One region of the Mesorhizobium sp. WSM4842 genome, then DNA from elsewhere that is predicted to be linked to it. Evidence: predicted binding sites of a transcription regulator. Region 1 holds the regulator's gene; each other region holds the start of a gene.
The links. Region 1 encodes PhoB, which activates phosphate uptake and scavenging genes when phosphate is short. Its sites were predicted from a motif close to TGTCATNNANCTGTCAT; they were not measured.
Positions count from the first base shown of each region.

Region 1 (10,585 bases):
TGCCGTCTGCCGCGGATGCCGGAAGCAGCTTAGAAGTTAGCCGCGAGAAGCGGAAAAACAATTCTTTTTGAAAAAACGCCGCGGCGTGAAGCCGCGGCGTTTCAGGCTTCTTGCGAAGGCCGGATCAGTTGCAGACCGGGACGGTGCCCGCTGCCACGCCGGCGCAGACCTCTTCCTTCTTGATCCAGCCCGCGTCGATGACGACGTTGAGATTGTCCTTGGTGATGGCAATCGGCGTCAGGAACAGCGACTTGACGACATTGCCGCCCGGCGTGGTGAAGTCCTTGACGCCCGCAATGTCTGTCATCTGCTTGCCGTCGGCCAGCTGCGAGGCGATCTCGGCAGCGTTCTTGCCGAGCTCGCGCGCGTCTTTCCATACTGATACGGTCTGCGTGCCGAGCGCGATACGGTTCAGCGCGGCATGGTCGCCGTCCTGGCCCGACACCGGGACGGATCCGGCCAAGCCTTGCGCCGTCAGCGCCGCGACGACGCCACCAGCGGTGCCGTCATTGGCAGCAACCACGGCATCGACCTTGTTGTCGTTGGCGGTCAGGAACTGTTCCATGTTCTTCTGAGCGTTGGCGGGAAGCCAGCCGTCCGTATAGGCCTCGCCGACATTCTTGATCTTGCCGCTGTCGATCGCGTCCTTGAGCACTTCCATGGATCCGGCGAACAGAAAATCGGCATTCGGATCGGCGCCCGAGCCCTTGATGAAGACGTAATTGCCTTCCGGCGCCACCTTGAACACTTCGCGGGCCTGCATGCGGCCGACTTCCTGGTTGTCGAAGGTCAGATAGAACACGTCCTTGTTCTCGATCAGCCGGTCATAGCCGACGACCGGAATGCCTTCGTCCAGCGCCTTCTGCACCGCCGGCCCGATGGCCGAGGCATCCTGCGCAAGGATGATCAGCGCGTTGGCGCCCTGCGAGATCAGGCTCTCGACATCGGTCAGCTGCTTGCCGGGATTGGACTGTGCATCGGCGGAAATATACTTGTCGCCGGCGGCCTCGATCGCCGACTTCATGGCGGCTTCGTCGGTCTTCCAACGCTCTTCCTGGAAGTTCGACCACGAAACGCCAATGACCTTGTCCTTGGCCTGTGCGACCGACGCGAGCGTCAGCGACATGGCGACCCCCGCCAGAATGGCGGCTGTGAATCTCTTCATGATTTTCCTCCCTGCGCCGCGTACGGCGCGACCAACTGGCCCGAAGGCCGGCACAAAGGCTCCTATTTTTTCGAGCCTCGAAAAAATACTGGTCCAACGCCGAAGCACTGTCAACACCAATTCTGATGGATTTTGTTGGCCTGCCGGCTTTTTTTCGAGGCTCGGAATAAACAATGACAGGCCCTTCTGCTTCTGCCAGTATTTGTCGGACATTACCGACGGCTTCCGGTTCATGAGCGGCCGCGGCAATAGGGAGGAAGCAAAAGAATGTCGGTTGGAATCCGTCATGACGATTTGCGCCGGCGCAACCGGGCGATGGTGATTTCTGCGGTACGCCGGGCCGGCCAGCCGTCGCGGACCGAGATCGCCGCAACCACCGGCCTCAGCCATTCGACCATATCGGCGATCTCTTCCGACCTGATCCAGCAAGGCATCCTGACCGAGAGCAAGGCGAGCGAGACCGTTTCGATGAAACGCGGCCGACCGCAGGTCGGCCTCAGCCTCAATCCGGAAGCCGCTGCGGTATTGGCGGTCGTGTTGTCGCTGAATTTCCTGTCGGTCGCTGTCATCGATTATGCCGGACAGGTGGTCGCCGAGGAACAGCGCCGGCTGGACACGCTGACCATGTCGCGCGACGAGCTGATCGACGAATGTGTCGCCATCGTGCGGCGCCGGATCGAAGACCCCAACCTCGACGTCCAAAGCGTCGCCCGCATCGCGCTGGCGATCCAGGGCATCACCGATTCGCATGCGCGCGCCATGTTGTGGTCGCCGATCACGCCGCAGACGAACATCGCCTTCGCCGACATTCTGGAACGCGAGTTCGGCATCCCGGCCATCATGGAGAACGACTGCAACATGATGGCCGTGGCGCTGCGCTGGCGTGACCCGGATCGCTACCGCGACGATTTCATCGCCATCCTGCTCTCGCACGGCATCGGTATGGGGCTGGTGCTGAAGGGCGAACTGTTCACCGGCACCCATTCCTCGGGCGGCGAATTCGGCCACATGATTCATCGGCCGGGCGGCGCGCTTTGCCGCTGCGGGCGGCGCGGCTGCGTCGAGGCCTATGCCGGCAACTACGCCATCTGGCGCAACGCAAGGCAATTGAGCGAGAACGCAGAGCCGGTCGCCGATGTCAGCGACGCCGAGATGCGGGCACTGGCGGCCCGGGCGCGCCAGACGGACGGACCGGAGCGCGAAGCCTACCGCAAGGCCGGCGAAGCGCTCGGCTTCGGGCTTGGCAGCCTGTTCGCGCTGATCGATCCGGCGCCGGTCGCCATGGTCGGCGCCAGCGCTGCCGCCTTCGACCTGATCGAGCCGGCCCTGCGCGAGGCCATCGCCCAGACCGCCGGCGGCCAGCATTCGGGTTCGATTTCCTTCGACACCGAGACGAACGAGCTGCCGCTGATCCGCGAAGGCTGCGCCTTGCGAGCGCTGAGCTTCGTCGACCAGGAGATTTTCGCGCCGGGCGCGCAAGGGAAGTCCGGCACGATCAGGAAGGACGTGGCGTGAGTCCGAAGGCAAGGAACAAAGGCGGAATGCGACTTGGGGTTGTGTTGAGATTCAGGTCAGGCCGCGCCGGAGTCGAAGACGGGCGCGAAGCGACCAGACTGGGCGAGTTCCGAGAACCGGAACGGAGCGTACTTTTGGGTACGTACCGGAAGCGCAGGAAATCGCCGGTCGCAGGCCGGCATCACCTGAATATCAGCTAGTCTTCCCTGATCGCATAGCCCGCACCGCGGATGGTGCGGATGACATCGGGCATGCGACCATTGTTGACCGCCTTGCGCAACCGGCCGACATGGACGTCCACCGTGCGCTCGTCGATGTAGATCGTCTCGCCCCAGACATTATCGAGCAACTGGCTGCGCGAGAAGACCCGACCTGGGTGCCGCATCATGAATTCGAGCAGCCGGAATTCGGTCGGCCCGAGCCGGATCTCGCTCTTCTTGCGATAGACCCTGTGCGATTCGCGATCGAGCATGATGTCGCCGACCTTCAGCACGCTGGACAGCACTTCGGGCTTGGCGCGGCGCAGCAGCGCCTTGATCCTGGCCATGAATTCCGGTGTCGAGAACGGCTTGACCAGGTAGTCGTCGGCCCCTGTCGAGAGGCCGCGCACCCGGTCGCTCTCCTCGCCGCGTGCGGTCAGCATGATGATCGGCAGCCGCTCGGTTTCGGGGCGCATCCGAAGGCGTCGGCAAAGCTCGATGCCGGAAACCGCCGGCACCATCCAGTCGAGCACCAGAAGATCGGGCACGTTTTCCTGCAGCCGGATTTCGGCCTCGTCGCCGCGCGTCACCACCTCGACCTGATAGCCTTCGGATTCCAGATTGTAGCGGAGGAGGACGCCCAGCGGCTCTTCGTCCTCCACCACCATGATGCGTGGCGCGATCATCGACCGGTCACCCCCGTCATGTCGCCGGCGCCGACATCGTCGTTTCGTCGAGCTTCGGGCGATCCGCCGGCAATTGCTGCCCGGTCACGACATAGTAGGCGTTTTCGGCGATGTTGGTGACGTGATCGCCGATACGCTCGAGATTCTTGGCGCAGAACAGAAGATGCGTGCAGGCGGTGATGTTGCGCGGATCCTCCATCATGTAGGTCAGGAGTTCGCGAAAAACCGCCGTGTATTTCACGTCGATCTTCTGGTCGTCGGCGCGCAGTTCTTTCAACGCGCCGGCATTGCGCGACACATAGTGCTCGACCACGCCGCGGAGCTGCACAAGAACGAGATCCGCCATCGCGTCGATACCGTGCGAGAGATTACGCGGCGTGGCGCTCTGCCCGACTGCGCTGACCCGCTTGGCTATGTTCTTGGCCAGGTCGCCGATGCGCTCGAGATCGCCGGCCATGCGGATTGCGCCAACCACGGCGCGCAGATCTTGCGCCATCGGCTGCCGCTTGGCGATCAGCGTGATCGCACTATCGTCGAGTTCGCGCTGCCGCGCATCCATGATGGCGTCGTCCGAGACGACGCGCTGCGCCATCGCATTGTCTGATGCAAGCAACGCGCGGATCGAGGCTGCGACCATCGCGGCGGCGAGCTCGTCCATATCGCGGATCAGCCTGTCGATGTGCTCCAGTTCCTCGTCGAAAGATGCGACGGTGTGTTCACCCATGATACTGTCCTCGTGTTCGAAATTCGCCGCCGGACCGCTCAGCCGAACCGGCCGGTGATGTAGTCCTGGGTGCGCTTGTCGTCGGGGTTGGTGAACATCTTGTCGGTCGCGCCCTCCTCGACCAGATAGCCGAGATGGAACATCGCCGTGCGTTGCGACACGCGCGCTGCCTGCTGCATCGAATGGGTGACGATGACGATCGTGTAGTTCTGGCGCAGTTCGTCAATCAGTTCCTCGACGCGGGCGGTGGCGATCGGATCGAGCGCCGAACAGGGCTCGTCCATCAGGATCACTTCCGGCGATACGGCGATGGCGCGCGCGATGCACAGGCGCTGCTGCTGTCCGCCGGAGAGACCGGTACCCGACTCGAGCAGGCGATCCTTGACCTCGTTGAACAGGCCGGCCTTCTTCAGGCTCGATTCAACGATGCCGTCCAACTCGGCCTTGCTCCTGGCCAGGCCGTGAATGCGCGGACCGTAGGCGACGTTTTCATAGATCGACTTCGGAAACGGGTTCGGCTTCTGGAATACCATGCCGACGCGGGCTCGCAGCTCGACGACATCGATCTTCGGGTCGTAGACATCCTCGCCGTCGAGCGTGATCTTGCCGCTCACCCGCGCGATATCGATGGTGTCGTTCATTCGGTTCAGGCACCGCAGGAAGGTCGACTTGCCACAGCCCGATGGGCCGATCAACGCCGTCACCTGGTTCTCGCGGACATCGAGATCCACGTCGAACAGAGCTCGCTTCTCGCCGTAATGAACAGAGACCTTGTCGCCCTTCATCTTGATCGAAGGGGCGATGGTTCCGCTGCTCAGTTTCTGTTCGACGCCGGCTTCCGTCATGATGTTCATATCCTCTACTCCTTACCAGCGCCGCTCGAAGCGCCTGCGCAGTATCACCGCGATGGCATTCATGATGACCAAAAAAAGCAGCAAAATCAAAATCGCCGCCGAAGTCTTCTGCTGGAACCCGGCTTCCGGGAAATCCGCCCACATGAATATCTGCACCGGCAGGATCGTCGCGGGATCGGTGAAGCCGCCGGGAATGTCGACGATGAAGGCGACCATGCCGATCATCAGCAGCGGCGCGGTTTCACCCAGCGCATGCGCCATTCCGAGGATGGTGCCGGTCATGATACCCGGCATCGCCAGCGGCAGGACGTGATGGAATACGGTCTGGACCTTGGACGCTCCGATGCCAAGCGCCGCCTCGCGGATCGACGGCGGCACGGCGCGCAGCGAAGCGCGTGAGGCGATAATGATGATCGGCAGGGTCATCAGCGCCAGCACCATGCCGCCGACCACCGGGGCTGAGCGCGGCAGGCCGAAGAAGTTCAGGAATACGGCAAGTCCAAGCAGGCCGAAGACGATCGAAGGCACCGCCGCCAGATTGTTGATATTCACTTCGATGGTCGTCGTCAGCCGGTTCTTGGGCGCAAATTCCTCAAGATAGATCGCCGCCGAAACGCCTATGGGAAAGGCGATGGCGAGCGTGACGATCATGGTCAGGAACGATCCGACGACCGCGCCCCAGACACCGGCCAGTTCCGGCTCGCGGCTTGCGCCGGTGAAGAAGAAGATCGAGTTGAACCGGCTTTCGATCAGGCCGGCGCTCTTCAGCGTGTCGAGCCAGACGATCATCTTGTCGGAAATCTTTCGCGATGCTTCCGGCGTGTCGATGACGCGCAGGAATGCCTGGCCGCTCGCTGCGGGCGCCGTGCTGTCCAGCGCCTCGATCACCGTGCCCTTTGCGACCGCCGTCCCGTTGGCCCCAGGCGACAGCGCGGTCAGCTTGACCGTACCGCCATTGAACGCGACCAGCAGCGACGATGCGCCGCTCGTCAGCGTGAGCATACCGTTTTCGCCCTCGGTCGCACCATTGCCACGCGCCAGCGTCAGCATGGCGTCGTCGCCGAAGGTCAGATCGATGTCGCCGCTGGTTTCCGAAGGGGTGACGCTTGTCGAAATCGCTTCGTCCGAACCGACGTCGGCAAGCAACCCCTTGAGATAAAGGTCGGCAAAATCGTCAAGTGGAACCGCATAGTCCACCGTTCCTCCGAGCATCCCCGGATCAGCCGCAATATCTTTGCGCAGGAAGACGCCTGTGCCGGTGGAAATCAGTCCGCGCAGCAGGCGCTTGTCCTGACGGCTCGTCACATCAGGAAATTTTGCCGTAAGCGCTTCCTGAGCGATGGCGTCGTAGTTGGCGGCGTCGAGTTTCGCCGGGTCGACCTTGGCCGCCGAAAGATCGATCGGCAGCGTCAGATAGTTCTGCCGCAGCGCCGGGATCGCCTGCGTGACGATCGTCGACAGGAGCAGCACAAGGAATAAGCCGGCCAACGCGACGGCTGCGGCGCCGAGCCATTTGAACCACGTTTCAGTGCGGTAACGACCCTTCAGCCGCGCCTTCGCGGCATCGTCGGTATGAACGCTGACCGGCCGCCGGCCGGCGCCGAATGACGCGATCGCATCAGTCATATTGCTCTCGGTATTTCTGGACGACGCGCAAAGCGACGATGTTGAGGGTAAGCGTGATGCTGAACAGCACCAGGCCGAGTGCGAAGGCTGCAAGCGTCTTGGCGCTGTCGAACTCCTGATCGCCTACAAGCAGCGTCACGATCTGCACCGTCACGGTGGTGACCGCTTCGAGCGGGTTGGCCGTGAGGTTTGCCGCCAGGCCCGCCGCCATGACCACGATCATTGTTTCACCAATTGCGCGGCTGACGGCGAGCAGCATCGCCGAAACGATGCCCGGAAGGGCAGCGGGAAGGACCACCTTGCGGATGGTTTCCGACTTGGTCGCGCCGAGGCCGGCGGAACCGTCTCGCAGGGATTGCGGAACGGCATTGATCACATCATCGGAAAGCGAGGAAACGAAGGGAATGATCATGATACCCATGACCACGCCTGCCGCGAGCGCGGATTCGGACGCGACGCTGAGGCCCAGGCTTTCGCCCATACCGCGGAAGTAGGGCGCAACCGTCAGCGCGGCGAAGAAGCCGTAGACGACGGTCGGGATGCCGGCGAGGATTTCCAGTACCGGCTTTGCCATCGCGCGGACGCTTTTGGAAGCGTAATCCGAAAGATAGATGGCAGCCATCAGCCCGATAGGCGCAGCCACCAGCATGGCGATGAAGGTGATGAGCAACGTGCCGGCAAAGAGCGGCACCATGCCAAAAATATCCTGGTTGACCGCCCCGGCTTCCGTTCCGGCGCCGGCGAAGGCGCTCTGCGGCGACCAATGCGTGCCGAACAGGAACTTATAGAACGGCACCTGTTGGAAGAACCGCAGGGACTCGAAGATAAGCGACAGGACGATGCCGATCGTCGTCAGGATCGCGACCACCGAACAGGCGATCAAGAATGCGCGAAGAACGCGCTCGACCACGTGGCGCGCCCGGTAGGCCTGTGCGATACGCGAATAGGCCCAGTAAAATCCGGACGCGGAAAGCACGAGCGCGACGGCCCAGATGATCCAGGTGCTGGTCGTATGGATCGATTTGTAGACGGCCGCGGCCGCCTCTTTCGCCGGATCGGCGAAGCCGACAAGCCCGCCAAAGGCCATCGCGCGAGCGTCGCGGATGAAAGCTTCGACCTGAGGAACGCCCATTCCCGACAACTCGGAGGAGAAGCGGTCGGCAATGATCGACGATTCAATTCCCGGCGTCACCAGCGACCACAACACGATCGCAAGCAGCGCGGGACCGGCAGCAAAAAGCGCCAGAAACATGCCATGTTGGCCAGGCAGCGAATGCAATCGCGCGACGTCGCCATTGACACTGGCAATTGCGCGTGTCCGGCCGATCCAATAGGCCGCAGCGGCCAGAATTAACAGTAGAACAACGAGATAACCGACCATTCAGGACGTCCCCTCGACCGCCGGTCATTCACCGGCTCAAAGCACGGGACCTCTGGTCCCGCGCTTTGGGCTTTTAGAGCATGAGGGTCAGGGCGGATATACACCCGGACCCCGAAACATCAAGAGCCCATGCCCTTCAGGGCCTTGGCGTTTTCGGCCCACTTGGCGCGCTCGGCGTCCGGCAGCGGGATCAGGCCCTTGTCGGCCAGATAACCATCAGGACCCCATGCGCCGTCCGAGGTGTACTCGGCGATGAACTCCTGCATGCCGGGGATGACGCCGACATGCTCTTTCTTGGCATAGATGTAGAGCGAGCGGGAAACGCCGTAATCGCCGGATGCGATGTTCTCGAAGGTCGGCTCGACGCCGTCGACCTTGTGGCCCTGCAGCTTGTCGGCGTTCTGGTCAAGGAACGAGAAACCAAAGATGCCGAAGGCATTGGCGTTGGCTTCCAGCTTCTGGACGATCAGATTGTCGTTTTCGCCGGCCTCGACAAAAGCGCCGTCTTCGCGGATCTCACCGCAGCCCTTTTCATTAGCCGCCTTCACTTCTTCCTGGCAGGCCGCATCCATGACGAGTTCAACGAACGCATCGCGCGTGCCGGATGTCGGCGGCGGGCCAAGCACCTCGATCTTTGTCGCGGGAAGCGATGCATCGACATCCGACCAGTTCTTGTAGGGGTTGGGGACGACCTTGCCGTCAACAGCGACGTTCTTGGCGAGCGCCTTGAAAACCTGTTCCTTGGTCAGATCGACGACAGCCCCTGCCTTCGAGTTCGCGAGTACGATGCCGTCGAAGCCGACCTTGATCTCGACCGGCGTCACGCCGTTTGCCTTGCAGGTCTTAAGTTCGCTGTCCTTGATGGCGCGCGAGGCATTGGTGAAGTCAGCGGTATTTTCGCCGACGCCCTGGCAAAACAGCTTCATGCCGCCGCCGGTGCCAGTCGACTCGACGACCGGGGTCTTGATCTTTCCGCTCTGGCCGAGCTTTTCAGCGACAGCCGTCGTGAAGGGGAACACTGTGGACGAACCGACGATTTGAATCTGGTCGCGCGCGGCGGCATAACCAGCCGACGCGGCGAGCGCAAGCGCCGCGGCCGACGCCGTAAGGAGGAATTTCTTCATGTGGCCTGCTCCTGTTCGGAAAATAGTCTCTCGGCGCCATTCCTTCGGCGCCCGCTGAGGCCAATAGCCTCCGATTATTACAGTCACATGACAGTTTGATGTCAGCCCGGTAACGCGGCACTGCCGTGTCGAAAAGGAAGCGCCGCGGGTCTCGCCGGCACAGCCGTGGTTTGCCGCTGGAATCAGCAGCTTGCACGATTTCCGGCCGACATTTGCCCTCGACAGGCGAACAATTGGCGCCGAAAAAGAAAATCCGGGCGGGAGCGCGTTGCATGCGGCCAAGGAGGTCATGGCCGCGCCATCGCCGAAACAGGTCCGTTGGGGTAAATCTGACCCTGCTTCTTGCCGGCGGTCGCTGCTCCCGCCCGTAACCGGAGGGCGGAACTCGAATGCGCTTATTGTCCCAACCGGACGCACGCTTTGGTATGGTGCGATCGCACCATAGTCTTGCTCGCAACGCGTCGCCGAATCGCGGCTGAACTCTACGGCCTGACGGGGATGCCAATCCCGCGTTGCGCTGGATTTCTCCGTCCGCGCCGAGCCAGCGCTCGACCTTTTCGAGCAAGGCCCTGGGGCTGATGGGCTTGGGCAGGCAATCGTCCATGCCCGCCTCCGGTCGCGCTAGTCTAGGGACATTGCGGCACTTTGATTTTGCGCATGATCCCCAGCGAAATCGATTCCGATTCTCCGGGTCATGCGCTAGCCTTGCCCGCGGTGTATTCCGACGGTTGTCGGCAGAGCCGAAGCCGCGTTATAAATCCCGCAAGGGTGTTGCCGATGTTGGGACGGATCCTGCCTTTTTTCCTGTGCCCGATGCTGCTGTTGGGGAGCGGCTGTTCGCGCAGCTACGACGGCACCGTCGTCATTCCAAGGCCGCTCGATGTCCGGCGGTTCTGGGACAGGCCGCCGCAGCAGGCGCAAGCCGAACAGCAGCAGCTGCTGCAGACCGATGTCTTTCCTGTGGCGCCCGAAACGCCGAAAAGGGCGACGGCTCCCGGTATCAAGACTCCCGTGGCGCCGAGAAGGCACGTCAGGAGGATTTCCAACGATCCGCCGATGCCGTCATCCGAGCCGACAAAACCGCTCACCTGCAGGAACGTCAGCCAACCCGGAAAACGGGTCCGCATGGTCTGCGAATAGCCGGCCGGCATTCAAACGGTGGCAGCCAAATATCCCTCCTCAAACGCTGCCTGCGCACCTGACGCAGCGGTTCGGTCAGACGCGCACGCGATCGCATAGACCGACTTGTGGGTTTCGGGCTGCCCGATCGATCCGGTGCCCCGACAATCCAGGGTTACCGGCCGCCACGT
Region 1 covers NZ_CM148372.1:1,584,953-1,595,537, reverse strand. Annotated here, with positions in the region: gene xylF (D-xylose ABC transporter substrate-binding protein) at 125-1,165, opposite strand; gene AC0NIE_RS07620 (ROK family protein) at 1,433-2,680, shown strand; gene phoB (phosphate regulon transcriptional regulator PhoB) at 2,877-3,566, opposite strand; gene phoU (phosphate signaling complex protein PhoU) at 3,583-4,290, opposite strand; gene pstB (phosphate ABC transporter ATP-binding protein PstB) at 4,329-5,144, opposite strand; gene pstA (phosphate ABC transporter permease PstA) at 5,157-6,770, opposite strand; gene pstC (phosphate ABC transporter permease subunit PstC) at 6,763-8,151, opposite strand; gene AC0NIE_RS07590 (PstS family phosphate ABC transporter substrate-binding protein) at 8,271-9,275, opposite strand; gene AC0NIE_RS07585 (hypothetical protein) at 10,053-10,415, shown strand.

Region 2 (10,585 bases), 700 kb from region 1:
GGAAAGCCCAGAACACCGGGAACACCGGCGGGTGGTTGCCGGCATAGTCGTTCAGCCCCGGCACGACGCCACTGGCGCTGTGCCTGAGGATGAGGCTGGCGCCGTCGGGGATGGTGACTTCGAATTTGTTCTCCCTTGCCGCCTCGTCGGGAAGCGCGAAAAGGACCAGCGGCACATTGGGGCCGGTGTTCCAGTTGGCCTCCATGGCGGCGATCTTCTGCGGCTGATGCTCCAGCGTGTTGAGGCCATGCTGGTCGCCGGCGAAGATCTGGATGGGGATCAGGATCGCCGCGGTGAAGACACCGGTGCGCAAGGCCTTCCACATCGATTCCGAGCGGTCGCCATAGAGATAGCGCAGCGCCGACAGGCCGGCGATCAGGAACGAGACCGTCAGGCCGGAGGCAAGCAGCATGTGGACGAGCCGGTAGGGCATGGACGGGTTGAAGACGATCGCCCACCAGTCGATAGCGTGCGCTACGCCGTTGCGCATCTCGAAGCCGACCGGCGTCTGCATCCAGGAATTGAGCGCGATGATCCAGAAGGCGGACAGGGTGGTGCCGCCGGCCACCAGCACGGTTGCCAGCGTGTGGATGCGGTTGGAGACGCGGCGGAAGCCGAACAGCATGATGCCGAGGAAAGCCGCCTCGAGAAAGAAGGCGGTGAGGATCTCATATGCGAGCAGCGGGCCGGCGATGTTGCCGACGGTCTCCATGTAACCCGGCCAGTTGGTGCCGAACTGGAAGCTCATGGTGACGCCTGAAACCACGCCCATGGCAAAGGACAGCGCGAACACCTTCACCCAGGTAAAATAGGCGCGCATCCAGGCGGAATCGCCTGTGGCGTTGTAGCGAAGCTTGAAGAACAGCAGCACCCAGCCAAGCGCAATGGTGATAGCCGGAAACAGGATATGGAACGAGATGTTCGCGCCGAATTGGATGCGCGAAAGGATGAGCGGGTCCATGGTGGGCTCCGGCTGCTGCTATGTCAGGGAAGATAGGCCGGATGCGCCGACCGGTCAAAGCGGCGTGGCGTCACGCGAGGCGGAACGCCGCAGGACCGCGGCAGCTGTGGATGCGTCCTCACATGTCGATGTCCAGAACTGTCAGGAGAGCCATTGACTTCCAGCTGCGCGCACCGACATTCAGCGGACTAAAATCAACAGACTTCCTTTCAAGCAGCCGTTTTTCAGCCATGCCATCCATCATTTCCATTTCCGGGGTCACCAAGACCTACGCCACCGGTTTCAAGGCGCTGAAGGAGATCAACCTCGATATCGAGCGCGGCGAGATCTTTGCGCTGCTCGGGCCGAACGGCGCCGGCAAGACGACGCTGATCTCGATCGTCTGCGGTATCGTCAACCGCTCGTCGGGCACGGTCACCGTGGACGGCAACGACATCAGCCGGAATTATCGCACCGCGCGCAGCCTGATCGGGCTGGTGCCGCAGGAACTGACCATCGACGCGTTCGAGAGCGTATGGGCGACGGTCAACTACAGCCGCGGCCTGTTCGGCAAGCCGGCCGACCACGCCTTCGTCGAGAAGGTGCTGCGTGATCTGTCGTTGTGGGACAAGAAGGACGCCAAGGCGATCACCCTGTCCGGCGGCATGAAGCGGCGGCTGATGATCGCCAAGGCGCTGTCGCACGAACCACGGGTGCTGTTCCTCGACGAACCGACAGCCGGCGTCGACGTCGAGCTGCGCCAGGACATGTGGGCGATGGTGCGCCGGCTGCGCGAGGATGGCGTCACCATCATCCTGACGACGCACTATATCGAGGAGGCCGAGGCGATGGCCGACCGCGTCGGCGTCATCAATCGCGGCGAGATCGTGCTGGTCGAGGACAAGGCCGAACTGATGCGCACGCTCGGCCGCAAAAGGCTTTTGCTGGAATTGCGCAGTCCGCTTGTCACCATACCCGAGACGTTTTCGCGCTATGCGCTGGAGCTTTCGCCGGACGGCAATCAACTGACTTACACCTATGACAACCAGAGCGAACGGCCAGGCGTCGCCTCGCTGCTGCGCGACCTTGAGACGGCCGGCATCCAGTTCCGCGATATCGACACGCAAAACAGCTCGCTCGAGGAGATCTTCGTTAATCTGGTGAGGAGGGACGCATGAACCTGCGAGCCGTCTGGGCGATCTACAAGATGGAAATGGCGCGCGCCTTTCGGACCGTGCTGCAGAGCATTGTTTCGCCGGTCATCTCGACATCGCTCTATTTCGTCGTCTTCGGCTCGGCCATCGGCTCGCGCATCACCGAGATCGACGGCATCAGCTACGGCGCCTTCATCGTGCCGGGGCTGATCATGCTGTCGCTGCTGACGCAGTCGATCTCCAACGCCTCTTTCGCCATCTATTTCCCGAAATTTGTCGGCTCGATCTACGAATTGCTGTCGGCGCCGGTGTCCTATCTGGAGATCATCATTGCCTATGTCGGGGGTGCGGCGACCAAGTCGATCATACTCGGCCTGATCATACTGGCGACCGCAGCGCTGTTCGTGCCGCTGACCATCGAGCATCCGTTCTGGATGCTTGCCTTCCTGGTGCTGACGGCGGTGACCTTCAGCCTGTTCGGTTTCATCATCGGCATCTGGGCGAGAAGCTTCGAGCAGCTGCAGCTGGTGCCGCTGCTGATCATCACGCCGCTGACCTTCCTTGGCGGCAGCTTCTATTCGATCGACATGCTGCCCGGCGTCTGGCGCTCGGTGACGCTGTTCAACCCCGTCCTCTATCTGGTCAGCGGCTTTCGCTGGAGCTTCTACGGCAAGTCCGACGTCTCGATCGGCGTCAGCCTCGGCATGACCGTCGTTTTCCTGTTTATCTGCATAGCGATCGTCGCGTGGATCTTCAGGACCGGGTACCGGCTGCGGACCTGACCGAACGGCCTGCCCAGGCGACGCAGCGCCAGCATCCGAGCGATGTTCCCGACCCAAGGCGACCTAATCTGGTGACGACGCTTGAAAGCGGCCGTGCGATGGCGGCGCTTGATTTCCATATAATGTTATATATGATGTTATCAATGTGCTGGCGGGTCGATTATGGAAGACGTCATAAGGTCCCTTGGCTTCCTGTGCCTGGGCAGCAGGCTGAAGCGTATTGGCGAGCAATTGCAGGCGGATACGCAGCGCCTGCTCGACTGCCTCGATGTGCCGGTTCAGTCGAGCCAGTACCCGCTGCTGGCTGCGCTCGACAGGCTGGGCCCGCTGCCAGTCGGGGAACTGGCGAAATCCCTCGGGGTCGCGCAGCCAGGTGTAACGCGGAGCGTGTCGCTTCTGGCCGAATTGGGACTGGTCGAGGTCAGTCCATCGGATGATGACCAGCGGCGCAGGATTGTCTGCCTCACCCTGCACGGCCAGCGGCTGGTCGATGTTGCAAAGCACGACGTCTGGCCGCGCATCGAGAATGCCGTCGCGAATCTGTGCGCGGATCTTTCTGGGCCGCTTCTTGATCAGCTGGCCGCCATCGAGGACGGCCTCGCCGCGGCGCCTCTCGACCGTCGTGTAAGGAAGCCGGAAGGTGCCGCGCGATGAAATACCTGCTTGACCGTCCCGTGTGGAGCGCGCTTCGGACGCGACACCAAGCCTTCGCGCAAGGTGACGACCTCGCCATGCGGTATCGGCCCTCGATAGCTCCCTTCGCCGCCAGTGCCGCGGACGATGCGGAAAGCCTGCAGGCGCTCGGAAAACTTGTGTCCCCAGGCGAGAGTGCGATCCTGCTTCAGGTGGACGCCATTGCTCTGCCCGCGGAACTTTCGGCGACTTCGACCGCGCCCGGGGTTCAGATGATTGCCGAGCGGCCATTGCAGATGGTCTCCGACAAGCGCGTGCAACGTCTGACGCGAGACGATGCAGCTGAGATGCTCGCCTTGGCATTGGTCACCAAGCCTGGCCCATTCACGCTCGAAGCCTTGAGCCTCGGCGATTTTTGGGGTGTGAAGATCGAGGGCCGACTTGCGGCGATGGCCGGCGAACGCATGAAGCAACCCGGCTATACCGAACTTAGCGGGGTGTGCTCACATCCGGAATTTCGGGGCGGTGGCCTGGGCAAGCTGCTGTCGCTGTTCGTGGCAAACCAGATAGCGGCGCGCGGCGAAGTTCCCTATCTCCACGCCTATGCCAGCAACACCACGGCCATAGGATTATACGAGTCCATTGGCTTCAGGTTGAGAAGCATGATGAACGTGGCCGTGGTTCAGCGCGCCGAATGAGCCCATCAGGCGCATTCCCGCGCATCAGGAAAAGGAAGGATTTCGTATCGACGAAATCCTTCCTTGGCGCTGCTAGCACCTTGCGGCGATTCAGACCGCGATCTTGCCGCCGCCCTGCTTAGTGATGGCGACGACCGATGGCCGCACCGGCATGTCAGGCTTGAAGTCGGGCCAGCGGGTCGACAGGTCCTCATAGTAAGAGGGACGGCCAAAAGGCTCCCAGTCTTCGCCGCCATCGGCCGGATGCTGAACCGCGACGAAGGCGGTCTGGTCGTCGGGCGTGAATAGCGGACCGCACATTTCGGCGCCGATCGGCACGCGGAAGAACAGCTTCGAGGTCGCTCGCGCCTCGCCTTCGGTGTCGACCGCCCACAGGCCATCGGTGCGGCCGGTCGCCTTCGGGCCCTGTCCATCGGTCGAGACCCAGAGCCGGCCGGCCGAATCGATGGCGCAATTGTCCGGCATGCCGAACCAGCCATTGGCGGTGGTTGCGGTCGAGAAGGTGGCGCCGACTTCGGCCACCGAGGGATCGCCGCATTTCAGCAGCACTTCCCACTTGCCCTTGGCAGCAGTGAAATCGCCACCGTCCTCGACGATCTCGATGATGTGGCCGAAGGCGTTTTCGGCGCGCGGGTTGGCGGCATCGACCTGATCCGTCTTGCGCTTCGAATTGTTGGTCAGCATGACGTAGACTTTGCCGGTCGTCGGATTGGGCTGGATATCCTCGGGGCGATCCATCTTGGTGGCGCCGAGCAGGTCGGCGGCGCGGCGCGTCTCGATCAGCACGTCGGCCTGGCTGGCAAAGCCGTTCTCCGCCGTCAGCGGGCCCTGGCCGAAGACGATGGGCAGCCATTCGATCGACCGGTCCTCGGCGAATTTGGCGACGTAGAGCGAGCCGTCGTCGAGAAGATCCATGTTGGCGGCGCGGTCCTCGGCGTTGAACTTGCCGGCGGTGACGAATTTGTAGACATAGTCGAAGCGCTCGTCGTCGCCGAGATAAAAGACGACACGGCCATCCTTGGCGACGATTGATTCAGCGCCCTCATGCTTGAAGCGGCCCATCGCAGTGCGCTTCCTCGGCACCGAGGTCGGGTCGTTGACGTCGACCTCAACGATCCAGCCGAAGCGGTTGGGCTCGTTCGGCTCCTTGCCGATGTCGAAGCGGTCATAATGCGCCGCCCATTCATAGGCGCCTTCGGGAATGCCCAAGCGCTTGTAGTTGGCGGCTTCCGCGTGACCGGCCGGCAGTTCGCCCGAGAAATAGCCGTGGATGTTTTCCTCGGCCATGACGTAGGTGCCCCAGGGCGTGACACCGCCGGCACAATTGTTGGCGGTGCCGAAGACCTTCGTGCCGGTCGGATCGGCACTGGTCTTGACGCGGTCATGTCCGGCGACCGGGCCGGACAGTGCCATCTCGGTGTTGGAGGTGATGCGGCGATTGAGCTTGCCGTCGCGCACCACCTGCCATTTGCCCGACTCCTTGCGGATCTCGACGATGGTGCCGCCGTGTGCTGCCATCTCGACATCGACCTGTTCCTTGCTCAAGGGCGCTATTTCGAGCGCTTTTTTGCCGTCCTTCTCGCCGACTTTCACGATGCCCGGGAACATCAGATGCGGATTGGTGTATTCGTGGTTGACCACCAGCAGGCCATGCTCGGCCGAGCCGTCGATCGGGATATAGCCGACATAGTCGTTGTTGTAGCCAAACTGTCTTTCCTGGGCCTGCGCCGACTGTTTTGTCGGATCGAAGTCCGGCGAATCGGCGAACAGCGGATCGCCCCAACGCAGCAGCACGTCGGCGTCGTAGCCGGCGGCGACATGATGCTTGTCGTCGACGCCGGCCTCGACCTCGTTGAAGCTGAAGGCCGAGCCGCCGGCGGCGCGGGCATCGTCGGCGAGGATCAGCGCGAGCGGGCTGACGGTGACGGCGATGGCGGTTGCCGCGAGCGATCCCTGCAGGAAACCACGGCGCGAGAAACGCGCGGCGATGATCTCGCCCATCGTCTGGTTGTCAGTGGGATTGGCTCCTGGCCCATCGTTTTCCTCAAGCAGACTGGTGCGGAAATGGGCATTTGGGGAAAGATGTCCGGTCGAGCGATGTTCAGTCATGGGGGCTTGCCTCTGGCTTCTTTGGGATGGCTGGAGCGTGTTGCTTGACTGACCGCCTATCGCCAGCAGATCACAGTTTGATGACGTTGCCGGCCAATTCCAGCCCCGATTTCATGTCCATGATCAGCTCCGCTTGACCGCGACCCGAGCTTCGGAAACAACATCTGCGGCAGGCGCGGAAGATCGCATCGAGAGGGACAAAAAAGTGAGTTTCTGGGGACTGGGGCAGCTTGGCATTTCGACGGTGATCTTCCTGCTGGCGGCGACGGCGGCCAAGCAATGGGGAATGGCGCCGAGCCTCGGCAAGATCGTTTTGACCCTGGCGCTCTATTCGGCGGGCAATCTTATCATGCTGAGGCTGATCCGTGAATTCGGCATGTCGGTGTCGTTCAGCCTGTCGGCGGTGATCCAGCTGGTATCGGTGAACGTGGTGGCACTGGTGTTCTTCGGCGAGCGCGTCGATGCCTTGCAGGCGACCGGCATCGCGCTCGCCGTCGCAGCGGTGGCGCTGATCACGCTCGGGCCCTATCTGCAAAAACTGTAACCGCGCATGACCCCGAAAATCGGAATCGATTTCGCGGGGGATCATGCGCCAGTCAAAATGCTACAGCGTACTTTGCGCGTCTAAAAGGACGCTCGGCGCTGTAGGACGATCGGGCCGATGAAGAATACCGCAAGCAAGCTGCTCAACTGGATCGAATTCCCGGTGCTGCTGGCCGGACTGGTCATCGCCGGCGGACTGTGGGGATTCGAGGAGCTGATGGAGGTGGCGCGAGACACCACGCCGCACGCCTTCGACACGGAAATCCTGCTCGCCTTTCGTGAAGCGGGCCAGCCCGACAATCCGATCGGACCGCCATGGCTGGAAGGGGCGATGCGCGACATCACCAGCCTCGGCAGCGCCATCGTGCTCGGGCTGATCACGGCGGCGGTGATTGTCTATCTGCTGCTGATCCACAGGCCGGGACCAGCATTTCTCGTCTTCGTAGCGGTGGCGGGCGGACAGGTCCTGTCAAGCACGCTGAAACTCGGAATCGACCGGCCGCGCCCCGATCTGGTCTCGCATCTCGCCGACGTGGCGTCGCTTTCGTTTCCGAGCGGCCATGCGATGCTGTCGGCGGTGACATATTTGACGCTGGGCAGCATGGCGTCGCGCTTCCTGCCTGGGCGAACGACGAAGATTTACGTGCTGTCGCTGGCGGTGCTGACGGCACTGCTGGTCGGTATCAGCCGCGTCTATCTCGGCGTCCACTGGCCGTCCGACGTGCTGGCTGGCTGGTGCGCCGGCTTCGCCTGGGCGATGCTGTGCTGGCTGGCCGCATGGGCGTTACAGCGCTGGCGCGGGCAGACCGACGGCGCCTGAACCGGCTGGTCAGAACGACGCTGCGTCGGTCAGCGTGCGGTCAAATCAGCGTGTTGGCGAGCTCATGCCCGCAACCTGCCAGCTGGAAAACCGTCGACACTAAGACCGTCGACCACATCAAAAGCCCTGAAAACTCTCAACTGTTAATCCCTTTGAATTTCGATTGCTGAAAATTGAAGACCGCCGTGGCTATTTCCGCCAGACGACGCGAAACGCGCGAGCTCTGCAAGACCCAGGCGGTTTTGGTGTGTGCATGCGTGACATGTGCATCATGATGGTTGAACCATCATAACGATGGTATTACACATGGAAATGCAGACTCAGACGGGAGTTCTTAGCCGATGATCACTGCCGCGCAGATGCGCGCCGCAAGGGCGCTGGCCGGCATCGATCAGAAGATGCTCGCCGAGCGCGCCGGGGTTTCGCTTCCAACCATTCAGCGCATGGAAGCAAGCGACGGCGTGGTCAGGGGCGTGGTCGATACGCTGATGAAGGTCATCCAGGCTCTCGATGAGGCCGGCGTGGAACAGATCGGCGAGAACCAGGCCAGCGAGCGCGGCGGCAGGGGCGTGCGCCTCAAGCCGGTCGTGCCGCAGAAGCCGCCAGGCTGAGCCGATAAAAGTCGCGACGGCGACCGCCGACAGTCCTGCCGACGATCCCGCCGCCTCCTTGGTTTTTATGCGTGCCCCAAACCGCTGTGCGCGGGCGCAACTGAAAAAAGCCCCCCGGGAGAGGTCTAAACCTCCTCCTTATTTGTCAACGATCTCGGGACGGATACCGATGCAAGCACCGCGTCAGCCGGCGGCGCCGGGCGCGCTGGCATCTTCGCGCGGCGCAGCGGCCAGATCGTCACGCACTTTGCGCGCGAGTTTCCTTGTCGAGCGCCTGGGGCTGTCGCCGAACAGATCGGCTGCCGCGGCGAGACAGGTCTTTTTCAGGCTTTTCTCCGAGCGCTTCAACAGCTTGCTCAGAAGCCGCATTTCCTGAGGAGAGCCGAGCGGCCGGTCGTCGGCATCGAGAAGCGTACGCAGGACGAACATATCATGCAGTTCGCCCAGTCTTTCGCCGAGTTCGTCGACCGCCTTGCGCCGGGCCTTGATCGGCGTCGGCCACAGCCTTCCGAGCAGCGACAGATGCATGCCGTGGGTCTTGGCCGCCTTGCGCAGATCATGGAAATCATCGGCCTCACCGCGGGAGCCTGCCTTGTCCAGCGCCTTTCTGGCACGACGCAGAGTGATGCGCGCGCCTTCGGCAAGCACATCGGCGGCCTGTTCGGGCTGGTCGGGCAAGGCCAGCGTATCGATCCGGCTGATACCCTCCTCGCAAGCGGCAATCGCGGCAGCTATCGCTGCGCCGAGGCCGGCTCCACCATGCAATTGGTGCTGGCGCGCGACGAGCGTGTCGCGAACGGCATCGAGACCGCCGTCGGCGCTTTGCTCGGGAAAGCTTGCCGCCAGCCGATCGATGGTTTCAACCAGCGCGGTTGCCTCGCGCGGACCGGCAAGCAGGGCAGCCACCTGTCGGTAACACTGATTCTCGGTCCCGCAAAATGTTTCGTCTCCGGAACGGACCAGGCGCAGCAAGGCGCGCACGTTCTTCAGCCGCTTGCGGCATTTGTGCAGCGCCTGCTCCGGCCTGTCATGCGCCGCGTCCAGATGGACGAGCGCCTTGCCGATCTCCTCGGCGAGGATGCGCCTGACCTCGCCGGTTAACGGCAGGCGCGGATCGATGCGATAGCTCATGCGGCGATCTCCGGAACCCCCTCGATGGCGAGCGACGCGTTGTAGAACCTCTGCTCGCCGGTGACTTCGCGGCCGAGCCAATCTGGCAGCATTTCGTCCTGCACGTCCTCGGGCGTCTCAAGCTCGGCGACCACCAGACCGCTAAGCGTCCCGCCGAAGACATCGACTTCATAGAGATGGCCGCGATGCCTAACATGGTGGCGTGTCTTCTCGATGACACGTCCGATGGCGAAGGCCAGCATCTCTTCCGCCTCCGCCAGCGGGATCGGATACTCGAATTCGTCACGTTCGCGGGCCTTGCTGCCGAATTTGAGCGTCAGCTTTGCCAAGGCGCCGTCGCTGATGCGCACGCGGACCGAGCGGTCGGGTGCGGCGGCGAGATAGAACTGGCGAATGCGGATGTCCGCCTCGACCAGATCCCGCCACTGCGCGCCGGAGACCAGGAACTTGCGCTCGATTTCCTTGACCATGGCTTCGCACTAAAGCGCGTGCGGCTGGAGATGGCAAGATGGAGATAGGCGGGGTTGACTTTAATCATTCGATTGATTAAATACTTGATATGAGCAAGCCGACAAACGCCAAAATTCCGCGTCGCGAGGTATCGCCCGCCGACATGACGCGCGCAGCACTTGTCCAGGCGGCGCTGACGCTGTTCGGACGGCAGGGTTTCGACGGCACCTCGACGCGCGAGATCGCGGCTGAGGCCAAGGCCAATATCGGCTCGATCGCCTATCATTTCGGCGGCAAGGAAGGACTTCGCGCGGCAGCGGCCGACTATATCGTCGACACCATCCAGGCCATTGCCGGCCAGGCGATCGGCGATCTGCAGGCGCCAAACGACCCTGAAGCGGCGCGGGCACAACTCTTCACCGCATTGGAGCGGATGGTGACCTTCATCGTGGCCAGGCCGGAGGCCGGTGAAATCGTGCAGTTCGTCCTGCGCGAACTTTCGCATCCTACGGCGGCACTCGACCGCATCTATGACGGCGTGTTCGAGCCGACGCATCGTAGGCTCTGCCTGATCTGGGAGCAGGCAACTGGCGAGCCGGCCGAAAGCGAGGCTACCCGACTCACCGTGTTCACGCTGATCGGCCAGGTCGTCTATTTTCGCATCGGCCGCGAAGCGGTGATGCGCCGCATGGGCTGGCGAGGGATCGGCGATGC
Region 2 covers NZ_CM148372.1:885,465-896,049, forward strand. Annotated here, with positions in the region: gene AC0NIE_RS04105 (cytochrome ubiquinol oxidase subunit I) at 1-961, opposite strand, end outside; gene AC0NIE_RS04110 (hypothetical protein) at 1,080-1,205, opposite strand; gene AC0NIE_RS04115 (ABC transporter ATP-binding protein) at 1,192-2,118, shown strand; gene AC0NIE_RS04120 (ABC transporter permease) at 2,115-2,876, shown strand; gene AC0NIE_RS04125 (MarR family winged helix-turn-helix transcriptional regulator) at 3,039-3,530, shown strand; gene AC0NIE_RS04130 (GNAT family N-acetyltransferase) at 3,527-4,207, shown strand; gene AC0NIE_RS04135 (PhoX family protein) at 4,298-6,316, opposite strand; gene AC0NIE_RS04140 (hypothetical protein) at 6,522-6,860, shown strand; gene AC0NIE_RS04145 (phosphatase PAP2 family protein) at 6,978-7,679, shown strand; gene AC0NIE_RS04150 (helix-turn-helix domain-containing protein) at 8,021-8,290, shown strand; gene AC0NIE_RS04155 (CHAD domain-containing protein) at 8,474-9,421, opposite strand; gene AC0NIE_RS04160 (CYTH domain-containing protein) at 9,418-9,891, opposite strand; gene AC0NIE_RS04165 (CerR family C-terminal domain-containing protein) at 9,981-10,585, shown strand, end outside.
Region 2: the regulator PhoB is predicted to act here: its motif matches at 6,386-6,402, upstream of AC0NIE_RS04135 (PhoX family protein).

Region 3 (10,585 bases), 210 kb from region 1:
CGAATGGCCGGATGCGCGGCTCCATTGCGGCGATGCGTTCGCGGGTGATTATATTGCCGTTCAGCATGGTCTGCTCCCGAGGTTGACATCACTTAGTAACTTAGCAAAATGGCTAAATGCAAGAGGTTGATGTCTTCAAGGCGATTGCCAACGAGCGCAGGCTGCAAATCCTCGATTGGCTGAAGGACCCGCGCGTGCATTTTTCGCCGCAGGCCGATGGCGATCTGGTCGAGGACGGCGTCTGCGCGCTGCTGATCGCGGAAAAGCTTGGCATCACCCAGGCGACGCTCAGCGAGCATATGCGGGTGCTGACCCAGGCGGGCCTTCTGCGCAGCAAACGCATCAAGCAGTGGACATTCTATCGCCGCGACGAGGGCAGGATCGCCGAGACCAGGGCGCTGATTCAGCACCGGCTGTAGCGCTACAGACGATCTATTCTTGTTTGACCATGATCTTTTCCGAAAACCGGTTCCCACTTTTTCGGGATCATGGGTCTATTCCAGCCAATCAGGCAGCGAATCCAGCCCGATCAGCTCGTCATAGGTCTGGCGCGGGCGCACGACATGGAAACGGTCGCCGTCGACCAGCACTTCGGGCACCAACAGGCGGGTGTTGTAGGTACCGGCCTGCACCGCGCCATAGGCGCCGGCGGTGGCGACGGCGATCAGGTCGCCGGCCTTGAGCCGCGGCAGGTCGCGGTCGAGGCCGAGATAATCGCCGGTCTCGCAGACCGGGCCGACGACGTCGACCGTCATGCGCGGCGCCGCGGCCGGCTGCTGCACCACCGGCTTGATGTTATGGAAGGCGTCGTAGAGCGTCGGCCGGATCAGATCGTTCATCGCGGCGTCGACGACCAGGAAGTTCTTGGCGTCGCCCTCCTTCACGAAGATCACTTGCGAGACGAGGACACCGGCATTGCCGACGATCAGCCGGCCCGGCTCGAACATCACCTTCAGCCCGAGCTTGGCGACGTGCTTCCTGACGATCTGGGCATAAGCGTCCGGCAAGGGAGGCGGGCTGTTGTCGACGCGGTAGGGAATGCCGAGGCCGCCGCCGAGATCGATATGCTCGATGGCGTGCCCGTCGGCACGAAGCACGCCGACCAGTTCCACCAGCAGCGCGAAGGCGTCGTCGAAGGGCTGCAATTCGGTGATCTGGCTGCCGATATGGGTGTCGATACCGGTGACCTTGATGCCAGGCAGTTCAGCCGCGCGGGCATAGACCTGGCGCACCTTCTGCCAGGGAATGCCGAACTTGTTCTCGGCCCTGCCGGTGGAGATCTTCTTGTGGGTCTTGGCATCGACATCCGGGTTGATGCGCAGCGAGATCGACGCCACCTTGCCCAGGGCCGTGGCGCGGGTCGACAGCAATTCAAGTTCCGGCTCAGATTCGACGTTGAAACAGAGAATGCCGGCCGAGAGCGCAAAATCCATTTCGCGCGCGGTCTTGCCGACGCCGGAAAACAGGATCTTGTTGGCCGGAATGCCGGCGGCCAGCGCGCGGCGCAGTTCGCCTTCCGAGACCACGTCGGCGCCGGCGCCGAGTTTTGCCAGGATCTTCAGCACCGCCTGGTTGGAATTCGCCTTCATGGCGTAGCAGACCAGCGCGTCGAGCCCGGCAAAGGCCTGCGCAAACACGCGGAAATGCCTGGTCAGCGTCGCCGTCGAATAACAATAGAACGGTGTGCCGACGCTTGTGGCGATATCTGATATCGCCACGTCCTCGGCATGCAGCACGCCGTCGCGGTAGTCGAAATGGTTCACAACAGAGATTCCGGAAGTTGGAGCACGATGAGATCGGCCGATCTCATCGGCTCTAGATCAACGGGTCGAGAATGAACTTCTTGTCCTTGACCGGTTTTTCCGGCTCGGGCGGCACGGGCTGCTCGGCCTTTTGTGCGTCCTTGCGCGCCTGCACGGCCGCCTCATAGGGCGTCTCGAGCCCGGCTTTCCTGCCGCAGGCCGTTACGGTTGCCAGCGCCGCCAGCAGCGCGAGCGTCACCAAAATCCTGCTTGCGGTCATCGATCCATCCGTCCGAAACTTTTGCCCGCCGCTTTTAGCCGAGTTTTTCTGGCATTGCACCTGGTGTGGTGGATTTGAAGTTCCTGTCATTGATGGCATTCGCGTTAAGGAACTTCAAATCCAAAACCACACTAGTGTCCTGATTCCGAAGTTCTGACGATTTTAGCCTGTTGGTCGCCGGTTTTGAGGGTTGCGAGGCAGAAGCGTTCGATGGAGGCGAGAATGTCGGTAGCAGACTTTGTCCATCTGAAGGGCTTCGGATCGGCGTTGACAGCATTGATGTAGGTTTCGATGGCGGCTTCAAGTTCTCCGGTTGAGCGGTGAACGCCGCGCCTGATCTGCTTGTCGGTGAGGTCGGCGAAGAAGCGCTCGACCTGATTGATCCAGGACGCGCTGGTGGGTGTTAGATGGACGTGCCAGCGGGGTCGCTTGGCGAACCAGTTGCGGATGGGTTGCGTCTTGTGCGTGGCGTAGTTGTCCATGACCAAATGGATGTCGAGATCCTCAGGAACCGCCGCTTCGATCTCGTCGAGGAAGCGGCGGAACTCCGTAGAGCGGTGGCGCGGATAGCATTTGCCGATGATGCGTCCGGTGGCGATATCGAGCGCTGCGAACAGCGACGTCACGCCGTGGCGCTTGTAATCATGGCTGCGCCGCTCGATCTGGCCGGGCCGCATCGGCAGCACCGGTTGGGTGCGATCGAGCGCCTGGATTTGGCTCTTCTCGTCCACGCACAGGACCAGCGCGTGTTCGGGCGGTGCCATGTAGAGGCCGACGATGTCGCGCACCTTCTCGACAAACAAAGGATCGCTCGACAACTTGAAGCTTTCTGCGCGGTGCGGCTGAAGGCCGAAGGCTTTCCATATCCGATGGATCGTCGATGGCGCATGGTCGACCGCGCGCGCCATCGAGCGCAGACTCCAATGCGTGGCTTCGCGCGGTGTCGCCTCCAGCGTCAGGCGGATCGTCTCGGCAATCGCATCATCGCCGATCTCTCGTGGCCGACCCGGCCGCGGCTCATCGTAGAGGCCATCCAGCCGATCTTGGGCAAAGCGGCGTCGCCACTTGCCGACCGTGTTCTCAACCGCCCCGACGCGCTGCGCGATCACTTTGTTCTCAAGCCTCTCGGCCGCCAACAACACGATCTCTGCCCGCTGTGCCAGACCTTGCGCCGTTCGCCGCCGGCGCGACAGACCTTCAAGCTCCTTGCGTTCCTCGGCGCTCAAGTCGATGGTTGCAGCAACTCGTCCCATGCATCGCATCTCCAATCGAATCAACGCAATAATCGCACGAATTACGCGATCATGACACTAGAATTCATCAATTAGCTCGTGCGGCTTTTGAACCCGAAATTCGCTCGCCGCGCTGCTCCAACGTGATGCGAATTTCGGATTCGCCGCACGAGCATCACGCCTTGGCAATGTGCTTTTTCCAGTATCGGATCTGCTTCCTCACTTCCGACGGCGCGGTGCCGCCGAAGCTCGTGCGGCTCTTCACCGAGTTCTGCACGGCAAGCACGGAAAACACGTCCGCCGTGATCCCGGGGTGAATGGACTGCAAGTCTTCCAGCGGCAGCCTGTCGAGCCCGATCTTCTTCTCTTCGGCCAGCGCCACCGCGCGGCCGGTGACATGATGCGCCTCGCGGAACGGCAGGCCGAGGGTGCGCGCCAGCCAGTCGGCGAGATCGGTCGCGGTCGCATAGCCTGACCCGGCGGCCTTCTTCATGGCGGCAGCGTTCACCGTCATGTCGCGCACCATGCCGGTCATCGCCGCCAGTATCAGGTCAAGCGTCTCGGCGGCGTCGAACACGGATTCCTTGTCCTCCTGCATGTCCTTGCCATAGGTCAGCGGCATGCCCTTCATCACCGTTAGCAGACCGACCAGATGGCCAGTGACGCGGCCGGTCTTGCCGCGCACCAGTTCGGCGGCGTCGGGGTTCTTTTTCTGCGGCATGATCGAGGAGCCGGTAGAGAATGAGTCCGACAGCCTGACGAAGCCGAATTGCGGCGTCGACCAGATGATGATCTCTTCGGCCAGCCGCGACAGATGCGTCGCGCAGATCGCCGCCAGCCCCAAAAACTCGAGCGCGAAATCGCGGTCCGAAACGCTGTCCAGGGAATTGCGCATCGGCTCGCGGAAGCCGAGCGCCTTGGCCGTCTTGTGCCGGTCGATCGGAAAGCTGGTGCCGGCAAGGGCGGCCGCACCGAGCGGGCTTTCGTCCATCCGTTCGATGGCGTCGCGGACACGCGACAGGTCGCGCGAAAACATCTCGACATAGGCCATGCAGTGGTGGCCGAAGGTCACCGGCTGCGCCGCTTGCATATGGGTGAAGCCAGGCATCACAGTTGCCGCATGCTCCTCGGCCCGTTCCAGGAACGCCGTGATCAGGCCCTTCAGCGCCTCGGCGACGCGAAAGCATTCGTCCTTGACCCACAGTCTGAGATCGACCGCCACCTGATCGTTGCGCGAACGGGCAGTGTGCAGGCGGCCGGCGGCCGGCCCGATCAGTTCCGCAAGGCGAGCCTCGACATTCATGTGGATGTCTTCCAGCCTGGTCGAGAACTCGAACGTGCCGGCTTCGATCTCTGCCAGGATCGTGTTCAGCCCGTGAGCGATTTTTTCTTGATCGGCCGCCGAAATAATGCCCGTTTGCGCCAGCATCTCGCTATGGGCGATCGAGCCTCTGATATCCTGCGCGTAGAGTTTGCGGTCGAACGAGATCGACGCGTTGATGGCTTCCATGATCGCGGCCGGACCCGAGGCAAAACGTCCGCCCCACATCTGGTTGCTGGCCTTCTTGTCGCTCATCGCTATAACCCGTGCTCCGGAGCAGTTTTTAAAAATGGCAGACGGCAATCGATTTTTTCCGGCCCCGCGCCTCATCCTCGCCGCTTTGGTGGCGGGCGTGCTGGCCGGCGCGGTCGCGGTATATGTCAGCGAGAGCGGTTCTGGCAACAACGCGCCCGCTCAAGTCGCCGTTGACGACAGCAAGGACGATGTCGCCTGCGCCGCCAAGGCTGACCGCGCCAAGACGGTCGCTGCGGCTGCCACCGGCCAGGTTGCGGCACTCTTGCCGGCCGATCCGCCGCAATCGCTGAAAAGCCTTGCCTTCAACGACCCTGGCGGCAAGCCGATGACGCTCGCCGACCATGCCGGCAAGACGGTGCTGCTCAATCTGTGGGCGACATGGTGCGCGCCGTGCCGCGCCGAAATGCCGGCGCTCGACGCGCTGCAGAAAGAAATGGGCAGCGACGCCTTCGAGGTCGTCGCGGTCAATGTCGATGCCGGCGACGACACCAAGCCGAAGAAGTTCCTCGAGGAAACCGGCGTCGAGGCGCTCGGCTATTACCGTGATTCGACGATGGCGCTGTTCAACGATCTCAAGACGCGCGGCCTGGCGCTCGGCCTGCCGGTCACCATGCTGATCGACGGCGAAGGCTGCCTGATCGCTCACATGAACGGCCCTGCCGAGTGGTCGAGCCCCGATGCCAAGCGGCTGGTCGAGACGGCGCTCGGCAAGTCGGACTAATGCATGTCGCGCACAAGCATGCCCTAGGGCCTGACCCAGGGCCTGACCCGAGGGTGCGCAGCGGTTTTGCGATAACGACATGCATCAAAACAAGAACCTAAAGCGCGTCGCATCCATTCAAACGCGACGCGCTTTAGGCGCCGACGATTGCCGGTCCCCATCGCCCTTGTTCGAACAGTAAGCCGGCTTGGCAATTCCTTTCCATCGACTCCATTCGGAAGCGTGCACCACTTTAAGTGGAGATCGAGTTCATCGATCCGCAACAAATCCGTTGTCCAATTGTCACGAGCGGCACATATTGCCTTTGCGAGAGTGCCCTTTCGCCAATGACAAAACGGGAGATGAAACATGAAGTTCTTCGGCTTCGCGGCCGGTGTTGCCGCCACCTTGACCCTGCTTTCCACTACCTCCGCCTTCGCCGTCACGCAGATCAGCTGGTGGCACGCCATGACCGGCGCCAACGCCGAGGTCGTTGCCAAGATCTCCAAGGATTTCAACGCCAGCCAGAGCGACTATGAGCTGGTTCCGGTGTTCAAGGGCACCTATCCCGAGACGCTGAATGCCGGCATCGCTGCTTTCCGCGCCGGACAGGCGCCAGATATCCTCCAGGTGTTCGATGTCGGCACCGGCGTGATGATGGCGGCCGAGGGTGCGATCAAGCCGGTGGCCGAGGTGATGACCGGTGCCGGGATGACCTTCGACAAGAGCCAGTACCTGCCCGGCATCGTCGGATATTATTCGAAGCCGGACGGCACCATGCTGTCCTTCCCCTACAACTCCTCGTCGCCGATCCTCTACTACAACAAGGACATCTTCCAGAAGGCGGGCCTCGACGTGAACAACCCGCCCAAGACCTGGAACGAGGTGTGGGAAGCTGCCAAGAAGATCAAGGCGAGCGGCGCCGCCTCATGCGGCTATACCTCGACCTGGCTGACCTGGATCCATCTGGAGAACTTCGCGGCATGGAATGACGTGTCGTGGGCCACCCAGCAGAACGGTCTGGCCGGCGGTGATGTCGAACTCAAGATCAACGCGCCGATTTTCGTCAACCACTTCCAGGCGCTCGCAGACCTCGCCAAGGACGGCACCTTCAAATATGGCGGGCGCACGTCCGAAGCCAAGCAGATCTTCCTTGCCGGCGAATGCGGCATCTTCACCGAATCCTCGGGCGGCCTCGGCGACATCGTCAAGTCCGGCATGAACTATGGCATCGGCCAGCTTCCCTACGATACCGACGCCAAGGGCGCACCGCAGAACACCACGCCGGGCGGTGCCAGCCTGTGGGTGTTCGGCAACAAGTCGGACGAGCAATATAAGGGCGTCGCGGCCTTCTTCGCCTACCTGTCCAAGACCGATGTGCAGGAATACCTGCACCAGAAGTCGGGATACCTGCCAGTCACGCTCGCCGCCTACGAGGCGACCAAGAAATCGGGCTTCTATGACAAGAACCCCGGCCGCGAGACACCCATCCTGCAGATGACGGGCAAGGCGCCGACCGACAACTCGAAGGGCGTGCGCCTGCCGAATCTGCCGCAGGTGCGCGATATCCAGAACGAGGAGTTGGAGAAGATGCTGGCCGGCCAGCAAACCGCTCAGCAGGCGCTTGACAACGCGGTCACGCGCGGCAACGCCGCGATCAAGGAAGCGCTAGAGAACTAACGAGATTATCTCGGTTGGTCGATTGGAATATCGCCCACGCGAGCTGGCGTGGGCGACCCCTGGATAGCGAGGGAAATCAGCCTGTCTCCACGCATCGTCTTTCCCAACAAGATCCTGCCCTACCTGCTGGTGGCGCCACAACTCGCCATAACACTGGTTTTCTTCTACTGGCCGGCCGGTCAGGCGCTTCACCAGTCGATGCTCAGGCAAGACCCGTTCGGGCTGAGGACCAAGTTCATCTGGTTCGCCAATTTCCGCAAGGTGCTGGCCGATCCGGCCTACCTCAACTCGATCAAGGTCACGGTGGTGTTTTCGCTTGCGACGGCGATCGTTGCCATGGGTGTGGCCCTCTTGCTTGCGGTCATGGCCGAGAAGGCAGTGCGCGGCAAAGGCCTCTACCGCACACTGTTGATATGGCCTTATGCCGTGGCGCCGGCGATTGCCGGCATGCTGTGGCTTTTTCTGTTCAATCCTTCGATCGGCTCGTTGGCCTATTTGCTGAGAAGCCTCGGCATCGCCTGGGATCCGCTGCTCAACGGCACCCACGCCATGATCCTGCTGGTGTCGGCGGCTGCCTGGAAGCAGATCAGCTACAATTTCCTGTTCTTCGTCGCCGGCCTGCAGGCGGTGCCGAAAACGCTGATCGAGGCGGCGGCGATGGACGGTGCCGGCGAGACCAAGCGCTTCTGGACCATCGTCTTCCCGCTGCTTGCGCCGACGACCTTTTTCCTGCTGGTCGTCAACACCGTCTATGCCCTGTTCGACACTTTCGGCATCGTCCATGCCGTCACCGGCGGCGGGCCAGGCAAGACGACCGAGACGCTGGTCTACAAGGTCTACAATGACGGCTTCGTCAATCTGATCCTGGGTGACTCGGCGGCGCAGTCGGTCATCCTGATGGCCATCGTCATTGCGCTTACCGCCATCCAGTTCCGCTACGTAGAACGCAAAGTCCACTACGGTTGAGGGCAGCGATGATCGGCCAATCCCCGCTCCGCACATTCATCGCCCATGCCGTGCTCATCCTTGGCGTATTGATCGTGGCTTTTCCGATCTACTACACCTTCGTTGCCTCGACACACACGCTGCAAACCATCCTTAGGCCGCCGCTGCCGCTCTTGCCCGGCGGCCAGCTGTGGAACAATTACAGCGAGGCGCTGTTCGGCGGCATTGGCCGCATCGGCGGTGTCAGCGTCGGCAGACTGCTCCTCAACACCACGATCATGGCGCTCGGCGTTGCGGTGGGAAAGATCTTCATCTCGATCCTGTCGGCCTACGCGATCGTGTTCTTCCGCTTTCCCCTGCGCATGACCTTCTTCTGGCTGATCTTCATCACCTTGATGCTTCCCGTGGAGGTGCGCATCCTGCCGACCTACAAGGTGATGGTCGATCTCGGCATGATCGACACCTATGCCGGCCTGATCATCCCGCTGATCGCCTCGGCCACCGCGACGCTACTGTTCCGCCAGTTCTTCATGACCATACCGGGCGAATTGGTCGAGGCGGCGCGTGTCGACGGTGCCGGGCCATGGCGCTTTTTCTTCGATATCCTCTTGCCACTGTCGCGCACCAACATCGCGGCGCTGTTCGTGATCCTCTTCATCTACGGCTGGACGCAGTATCTCTGGCCGCTGCTCGTCACCAACAGCAACGATATGAACACCATCGTCATCGCGCTGAGAAAGATGGTTTCCTTCGCCGATGCCGACACCGAATGGCACCTGGTCATGGTCACGGCGATGCTGGCCATCGTGCCGCCGATCCTGGTGGTTGTGCTGATGCAACGCTGGTTCGTGCGCGGCCTGGTCGAATCCGAAAAGTGAGAAGCCGATGGCGACCGTTGATCTGAAGGACGTGAAGAAGGTCTATCCCAGCGGCGTCGAAGCCGTGAAGGGCGTCTCCATCGCCATTCCCGACAAGGAGCTTTGCGTGCTGGTCGGTCCATCCGGCTGCGGCAAGTCCACCCTGCTGAGGATGATCGCCGGGTTGGAGACTATTTCTGCCGGTACAGTCGCCATCGACGGCAAGGTGGTCAACGCCATTGGCCCGACCGAGCGCGACATCGCCATGGTGTTCCAGAACTATGCGCTCTACCCGCATATGAAGGTCTACGACAACATGGCCTATGGCCTGCGCAATCGCGGCACGCCGAAGGACGAGATCGACAGCAGGGTGCGCTCGACCGCCAAGGTGCTGGAGCTCTCGGCGCTGCTCGACCGGCGCCCGCGCGAGCTTTCCGGCGGGCAGCGCCAGCGTGTCGCCATGGGCCGCGCCATCGTGCGCAATCCGAAAGTCTTCCTGTTCGACGAGCCGTTGAGCAATCTCGACGCCAAATTGCGCGGTCAGATGCGGGTCGAGATCAAGAATTTGCAGCGCAAGCTTGGCGTCACCTCGGTCTATGTGACCCACGATCAGCTCGAGGCGATGACGCTGGCCGACATCCTTGTTGTCATGAACGCCGGACTGGTCGAGCAAACGGGCGCGCCGCTCGACATCTACGAAAAGCCGGCTTCGATCTTCGTCGCTTCCTTCATCGGCGCGCCGCCGATGAACCTTCTGGCGCTGACCGGAAGTTCCTCAGGCCCGATGCTGGCCGACGGCACGGCGATCGGCTTCGCGGCCCCCGAAACACCAGCCGTGACACTGGGTTTTCGCCCTGAAGACGCCGACGTCACCTTCAATGCGGAGGCGCTGCCCGGTGCGCTCGTGCTGCCGGCGACAGTCGAGGCAGTCGAACCGGTCGGTGCCGAAAGCTTTCTTCACTGCGCCGCAGTTGGTAGCCGTATCGTCGTGCGCGTCTCAGGGCGCGCCGCCGCAAAGCCTGGCGACCAGTTGCGTGTCGTCGCCAGGGCCGAAAAGCTGCATTGGTTCGATCAGGCCGGAAAACGGGTCGATTGAAGCCAGCCTGCCGTCCTGGCCAGCGAACCGCGAGCGGCGCAAGACCGTTCAGGCAAACACATGCGCCTTGCCCGACACCGTCAGCCGGACGATTTCGCCAACCACCGGTGTGTCCATGCCCGGCTTGCGCAGGATCAATGGCGTGTTGCCGATCGCGGCTGCGTCCGGCGGATCGGGACTGTTCAAGAGCCGCACCGCGATGGTGCACATCGAACCGGCGAATTCGGATTCCGTCACTTCGCCGAACAGCATGTCCGGCGTGCCCGACATGCCTTCGCGCGATGTCCGTTTCAACAGCACCTGTTCCGGCCGCAGCATGATGCGGACGACATCGCGCCGTTCGGTGCTGTCGACGGCGATGCGGCCGAGCGGCGAGCTGGCGAAACCGTCCGCGATCTTGGCCGGCAGGATGATGGCATCGCCGAGGAATTCGGCGACCATCCTGTCCTTCGGCTTGAGATAGAGCTCGCGCGGCGT
Region 3 covers NZ_CM148372.1:1,792,029-1,802,613, forward strand. Annotated here, with positions in the region: gene AC0NIE_RS08590 (threonine/serine dehydratase) at 1-67, opposite strand, end outside; gene AC0NIE_RS08595 (ArsR/SmtB family transcription factor) at 117-419, shown strand; gene lysA (diaminopimelate decarboxylase) at 495-1,763, opposite strand; gene AC0NIE_RS08605 (lipoprotein) at 1,816-2,022, opposite strand; gene AC0NIE_RS08610 (IS630 family transposase) at 2,154-3,284, opposite strand; gene argH (argininosuccinate lyase) at 3,430-4,830, opposite strand; gene tlpA (thiol:disulfide interchange protein TlpA) at 4,865-5,551, shown strand; gene ugpB (sn-glycerol-3-phosphate ABC transporter substrate-binding protein UgpB) at 5,900-7,210, shown strand; gene ugpA (sn-glycerol-3-phosphate ABC transporter permease UgpA) at 7,292-8,176, shown strand; gene ugpE (sn-glycerol-3-phosphate ABC transporter permease UgpE) at 8,185-9,033, shown strand; gene AC0NIE_RS08640 (sn-glycerol-3-phosphate import ATP-binding protein UgpC) at 9,041-10,108, shown strand; gene AC0NIE_RS08645 (ABC transporter ATP-binding protein) at 10,157-10,585, opposite strand, start outside.
Region 3: the regulator PhoB is predicted to act here: its motif matches at 5,821-5,837, upstream of ugpB (sn-glycerol-3-phosphate ABC transporter substrate-binding protein UgpB).